Regions from separate parts of the Actinokineospora sp. UTMC 2448 genome, predicted to be linked through region 2. Evidence: riboswitches for the same ligand, from Rfam matches in the RefSeq annotation. Region 2 holds a riboswitch; the other holds the start of a gene.
What was found. Region 2 has a riboswitch for glycine ahead of gcvT (glycine cleavage system aminomethyltransferase GcvT). Riboswitches for the same ligand answer to the same signal wherever they lie in the genome.
Positions count from the first base shown of each region.

Region 1: another riboswitch for glycine. It lies ahead of gcvP (aminomethyl-transferring glycine dehydrogenase); the one in region 2 lies ahead of gcvT (glycine cleavage system aminomethyltransferase GcvT).

Region 1 covers NZ_CP031087.1:4,453,991-4,457,390, reverse strand. The annotation lists gene Actkin_RS20270 (MerR family transcriptional regulator) at 190-735, shown strand; glycine riboswitch at 810-913, shown strand; gene gcvP (aminomethyl-transferring glycine dehydrogenase) at 1,090-3,400, shown strand, end outside.
Region 2 covers NZ_CP031087.1:5,001,852-5,005,251, reverse strand. The annotation lists gene cbiQ (cobalt ECF transporter T component CbiQ) at 1-663, shown strand, start outside; gene Actkin_RS22660 (energy-coupling factor ABC transporter ATP-binding protein) at 660-1,382, shown strand; glycine riboswitch at 1,417-1,508, shown strand; gene gcvT (glycine cleavage system aminomethyltransferase GcvT) at 1,764-2,840, shown strand; gene gcvH (glycine cleavage system protein GcvH) at 2,861-3,241, shown strand; gene glyA (serine hydroxymethyltransferase) at 3,244-3,400, shown strand, end outside.

The DNA of each region.
Region 1 (3,400 bases), 550 kb from region 2:
CGCGCGTCGCGTTGACCCCCGGGCGGGGGCGTCTTACCGTCGGAGACGAGCCGATTCGCGCCGGTGTGCGAGCCCACCGGCGCGAGTGGCGCGGCCGAGGCGTTCCCACCTAGCGGAACGGAAGCGGTCTCGTTCGCCGGTCGACAGGCCGGTCGAGGGGAGGCAGGCGTGTTGGAGCACGGTTCCGCTATGGGGGAGCACGCGGACGACGCGGAGCAGGGCGAGCTGTTCCCCGACTCCTCGCTCCCGGACGAGCTGGTCGGCTACCGCGGCCCGGCAGCGTGCCAGATCGCGGGCATCACCTACCGCCAGCTCGACTACTGGGCGCGCACCGACCTGGTCGTGCCCACCATCCGCAGCGCCCACGGGTCCGGGTCGCAGCGCCTCTACTCGTTCAAGGACGTGCTGGTCCTCAAGGTGGTCAAGCGGCTGCTCGACACCGGCGTGTCCCTGCAGAACATCCGCGTCGCCGTCGACCACCTGCGCCGCAGGGGCGTGCGCGACCTGGCCAGGATCACCCTGTTCAGCGACGGCACCACGGTCTACGAGTGCACCTCGCCCGAGGAGGTCGTCGACCTGCTGCGCGGCGGCCAGGGCGTCTTCGGCATCGCCGTCAGCGGCGCGATCCGGGAGATCACCGGCACCATCCACGAGTTCCCCGCCGAGCGCGTCGACGGCGCCGTCATCACCGACGACGAACTCACCCAGCGCAGAAAGGCGCGATCCGCCGGGTGACCGCGGTGTGACGCCCGCCACCGCCACCGGTGGACCGGGATGTCATCCGATTAGGGCTAGACTCAGCGCGTCGCCGATCCCGCGCGGGAGAGTCCGACCGGCCCCACCAGGTCAGGTCGGCGCCGAAGGAGCAAATCCTCCCCGGAACCTCTCAGGCACCCAGGACCGCATGGGGGAGACACCTCTGGAAAGCGGGCTGCCCGGGTACCCCCGGTCGAGCCCCGCCGAAGGTGCAAGTCCGCCGCGGCGGACGAAGCTCTCAGGCGCCCGGTCGGGCACGGACAGAGGGGGAGGGCCGACGGAACACCCGTACCGTCGGCCCGACCCGGACGCCCCGCCTGAGGAGCTTTGCCGATGAGCGACCGCATCCCCCTCGCCGCGCTGGAGCACGGCACCCCCTTCGCCGACCGCCACATCGGCCCGCGGCCCGCCGAGCTGGCCCGCATCCTCGACACCGTCGGCGCCGGATCGCTGGACGAGCTCGCCGAGCACGCCGTGCCCGCCGCCATCCGCGAGGACGGCCTGCGCCTCGACCTGCCCGCGCCCGCCACCGAGGCCGAGGCGCTGGCCGAGCTGCGCGCCCTCGCCGAGAGCAACCGCACGCTGCACCCGATGATCGGGCTGGGGTACTACGGCACGGTCACCCCGCCGGTCATCCGCCGCAACGTGCTGGAGAGCCCGGCCTGGTACACCGCGTACACGCCGTACCAGCCGGAGATCAGCCAGGGCAGGCTGGAGGCCCTGCTCAACTTCCAGACGATGGTCGCCGAGCTGGTCGGCCTGCCCACCGCGAACGCGTCCATGCTGGACGAGTCGACCGCGGCGGCCGAGGCCATGACCCTGCTGCGCCGGGGCGGACGGTCCAAGTCGAACCGGTTCGTCGTCGACGCCGACACCTTCCCGCAGACCATCGCCGTGGTCGAGACCCGCGCCGAGCCGCTGGGCATCGAGATCGTCGTCGCCGACCTGGCCGAGGGCCTGCCCGATGGCGACTTCTTCGGCGTCCTGCTGTCCTACCCGGGCGCGTCCGGCGCGGTCGTCGACCACGCGGCCCTCATCGCCGACGCGCACGCCCGCGGCGCGAAGGTGGCCGTCACCGCCGACCTGCTCGCCCTGACCGTGCTGCGCGCGCCCGGCGAGATCGGCGCGGACGTCGTCGTCGGCACCACCCAGCGCTTCGGCGTGCCCATGGGCTTCGGCGGCCCGCACGCCGGGTACATGGCCGTCGCCGCGGGCCTGGAGCGCCAGCTCCCCGGCCGCCTGGTGGGCGTGTCCACCGACGCCGACGGCAACCTCGCCTACCGCCTGGCCCTGCAGACCCGCGAGCAGCACATCCGCCGCGAGAAGGCCACGTCCAACATCTGCACCGCGCAGGTCCTGCTGGCCGTCGTCGCCTCGATGTACGCCGTCTACCACGGCCCGGACGGCCTCAAGGCCATCGCGACCCGGGTGCACCGCATGGCCGCCGTCCTGGCCGCCGGGCTGCGCGCGGGCGGCGTCGAGATCGTCCACGACGGCTTCTTCGACACCGTCGTCGCCCGGGTCCCCGGCAGGGCGGCCGACGTCGTGGCCCGCGCCCGCGAGCTGGAGGTCAACCTGCGGCAGGTGGACGCCGACCACGTCGGCATCGCCACCGGCGAGACCACCACGCGCGCCCACCTGGCCGCGGTGTGGAAGGCGTTCGGGGTGGACGCCGACGCAGACGCCCTCGACGCGGGCACCGGCGACGCGCTCCCGCAGGGCCTGCTGCGCACGTCCGCGTACCTGACGCACCCGGTGTTCTCCACGCACCACTCGGAGACCTCGCTGCTGCGCTACCTGCGCGCGCTCTCGGACAAGGACGTCGCGCTGGATCGCAGCATGATCCCGCTGGGCTCGTGCACGATGAAGCTCAACGCCACCGCCGAGATGGAGCCCATCACCTGGCCGGGCTTCGCCGAGCTGCACCCGTTCGCGCCCGTCGAGGACGCCCAGGGCATCCTGCGCGTCATCGCCGACCTGGAGGCCTGGCTGGCCGCCGTCACCGGCTACGACGCGGTGAGCATCCAGCCCAACGCGGGCAGCCAGGGCGAGTTCGCCGGCCTGCTGGCCATCCGCGCCTACCACCGCAGCCAGGGCCACGGTGAGCGCGACGTCTGCCTGATCCCGTCCAGCGCGCACGGCACCAACGCCGCCAGCGCGGTCATGGCGGGCATGCGGGTCGTCGTCGTCAAGTGCGACGACGCGGGCAACATCGACATGGACCACCTGCGGTCCACCATCGACGCCCACCGCGACGACCTCGCCGCGATCATGATCACCTACCCGTCGACGCACGGGGTGTACGAGGACACCGTCCGCGAGGTCTGCGGGCTGGTCCACGACGCGGGCGGCCAGGTCTACGTCGACGGGGCCAACCTCAACGCCCTCATCGGCCTCGCCCGCTACGGCAAGTTCGGGTCGGACGTCTCGCACCTGAACCTGCACAAGACCTTCTGCATCCCGCACGGCGGCGGCGGCCCCGGCGTGGGCCCGATCGGCGTCCGCGCGCACCTGGCGCCGTTCCTGCCCAACCACCCGCTGCAGCCTGCCGCGGGCCCGGAGACCGGCGTCGGCCCGATCAGCGCGGCACCCTGGGGCAGCGCGTCGATCCTGCCGATCTCCTGGGCGTACGTGCGGATGATGG
Region 2 (3,400 bases):
GCGTTCGTGCTGTGCGTCGTCGCGACCGACCGCACCGCGTACTGGGCGTTCGGCGCGTACCTCGCCGTGCTGGCCGCGGTGTGGGTGGTCGCGGCCATCCCGCCCGGCTGGATGGCGAAGCGCGCGCTGATCGAGACGCCGTTCGTGGTGCTCGCGCTGGCCGCGCCGTTCCTCGGCGGCGGCCCGGAGACCGAGGTGCTGGGGGTCTCGGTCTCCGTGGGCGGCCTGCTCGCGGGGTGGAACATCGTGGCCAAGGGCACCATCGGCGTCCTCGCCTCGCTGACCCTCGCGGCCACGACCACGCCGCGCGACCTGGTCGTCGGCCTGCAGCGGCTGCGCACGCCGTCGGTGGTCGTGACCATCGCCACGCTCATGCTGCGGTACCTGGAGGTCATCGTCGCCGAGGCCCGCCGGATGCGGCTGGCCCGCATCAGCCGCGGCCACGACCCCCGCTTCCTGTGGCAGGTCGGCGCGACCGCGCGCGGCATCGGCACACTGTTCCTGCGCAGCTACGAGAGGGGCGAACGGGTGCATCTGGCGATGGTGTCGCGCGGCTACGCGGGCGCGCTGCCCGACGCGGGCGGTCCGGCCCGGCCGCTGTCCTGGCTGTCCGGGCTGGTCCCGGCCGCGACCGCGGCCGTCGTCCTGGTCGGCACGCTGTGACACCACCGGCCCTGCTGGTCGACGGCCTCGCCTACGCCTACCCCGACGGGCACCAGGCACTCTTCGGCGTCAACCTGCGCGTCGACCGGGGCGAGCGGGTGGCCCTGCTCGGCCCCAACGGCGCGGGCAAGACGACCCTGGTCCTGCACCTCAACGGCGTCCACACGCCCGGCGCGGGCCGCGTCGAGGTCGGCGGGCTGGCGGTGGCCAAGCCGAACCTCAAGGAGATCCGCCGCCGCGTCGGCATCGTCTTCCAGGACCCCGACGACCAGCTGTTCATGCCCACCGTCCGGGAGGACGTCGCCTTCGGCCCGGCCAACTTCGGCCTGCCCCCCGAGCGTGTCGACCAGGCGCTGGCGGCCGTCGGGATGACCGAGCACGCCGACCGCTCGCCGCTGCACCTCTCCGGCGGCCAGCGCAGGCGCGTGGCGCTCGCCACGGTCCTGGCCTGCGACCCGGAGATCCTGGTGCTCGACGAGCCCAGCGCCAACCTCGAGCCGGTGGCCCGCCGCGAGCTCGCCGAGGTGCTGCTCGGCCTGGACCGCACCCTGCTCATGGTCACCCACGACCTGCCCTACGCCCTGCAGCTGTGCCCGCGCTCGGTCCTGATCGACAACGGCGTCGTCGTGGCCGACGGACCCACCCGCGACCTGCTCGCCGACACCGAGCTGCTGGCCGCGCACCGGTTGGAACTTCCGTTCGGGTTCCGCCTGGACTAGTGTCTGCCCTGCACAACCGCATATAGGGCCGCAACGAGCCAGGACGGGAGAGCCTCCGCCAGCGAGCGGGGCACCGAAGGAGCAAACTCCCCGGAATCTCTCAGGTAAAGCTACCGTCCCAGGCCAGGCCACTCTGGAAAGCAGGCGCGCGGTCAGCGCCTCACCCACGGTGCAAGCCGTCTCGACGGCGAAGCTCTCAGGTGCCGATGACAGAGGGGGAGTTCCGCCACCGAAGCGGGTCCTCCCGACCCGTCGAACCGCAGGAGCTCTGGTGCCCGAAGTCCGCCCGCCTTCGCCGCGTCTCCCATCACCCAGCGGCAGCCTGTCCGCCGTGGCACGCTGCCGTCTCGATTCCCGCGCGCCGAAGGAGCCAGCCAGGCCATGAGCACACCCTCCCCGCTGCACGAGGTCCACCAGTCGCTGGGCGCGTCGTTCACCGACTTCGCAGGCTGGTCCATGCCCCTGCGGTACGGCAGCGAGCTGGCCGAGCACAAGGCCGTGCGGACCGCGTCCGGGCTGTTCGACCTCAGCCACATGGGCGAGATCGCCGTCACCGGCCCGCAGGCCGCAGCGGCGCTGGACTTCGCCCTGGTCGGAACGCTGTCGAAGGTCAAGCCCGGCAGGGCCCGCTACACGATGCTCTGCGCGGAGGACGGCGGCGTGCTGGACGACCTGGTCGTCTACCGGCTGGCCGACGAGGAGTACATGGTCGTCGCCAACGCCTCCAACGCGGCCACCGTCGTCGCCGCGCTGACCGAGCGGGCGGCCGACTTCGACGCCACCGTCACCGACCGCTCCGCGGAGTACGCGCTCATCGCCGTGCAGGGCCCGACGTCGGCGGAGATCGTCGCCGCGGTGACCGGCGCCACGCTGGACGGGCTGAAGTATTACGCGAGCATGCCCGCCACCGCCGCGGGCCACGACGTCCTGCTCGCCCGCACCGGCTACACCGGCGAGGACGGCTTCGAGATCTACGCCACGGCCGCGCAGGCGCCCGAGATCTGGGCAGCCTGCGCCGAGCGCGGCGCGACCCCGGCCGGGCTGGCCTGCCGCGACACCCTGCGCCTCGAGGCCGGGATGCCGCTCTACGGCAACGAGCTCACCGCCGAGCTGACCCCGTTCGACGCCGGTCTCGGCCGCGTCGTCAAGTTCGAGAAGCCCGAGTTCGTCGGCCGCGCGGCGCTGGAGAGGCGCCAGGAGACCGACCGGGCGCTCGTCGGCCTGCGCGGGGAGGGCAGGCGCGCCCCCCGACACGGGTACTCCGTGCTCGACGCCGATTCCGCCCAGGTCGGTACTGTCACCAGCGGCGCGCTCTCGCCGACCCTCGGGCACCCGATCGCGATGGCCTACGTCCCCGCCGCGCTGAGCGCTCCGGGGACGGCGTTGACCGTCGACATCCGGGGCGCGAAGGCCCCCGTCGAGGTCGTGGCCCTGCCCTTCTACCAGCGTCCCGCCTGACCAGGAGAGTCGACACCGACATGAGCAACCCGCAGAACCTGTCCTACACGGAGGAGCACGAGTGGGTCGACGCCGCCGACCCGGCGGCGGCTACCGTTGGCATCACCGCATACGCCGCCAACGCGCTCGGTGATGTGGTGTACGTGCAGCTGCCCGCGGTCGGCGACAACCTCACGGCCGGTCAGCCGTGCGGTGAGATCGAATCCACCAAGTCGGTCAGCGAGCTGTACGCGCCCGCCGACGGCGAGGTCGTCGAGATCAACGAGGCCGTCGTCGACAGCCCCGAGCTGGTCAACACCGACCCGTTCGGCGACGGCTGGCTGTTCCGGTTCCGCGTCGCGGGCGACCTGGAGCTGCTCGACGCCGAGCGCTACGCCGAGCTGACCAAGGAAGAGGGCTAGACATGACCTCCTTCTCCGCCGACCTCGCCACGGTCGACCCCGAGGTCGCCGCGGCGGTCGACGCCGAACTGCGTCGGCAGCAGAACACCCTGGAGATGATCGCCTCGGAGAACTTCGCGCCGCTGGGCGTGCTGGAGGCCCAGGGGTCGGTGCTGACCA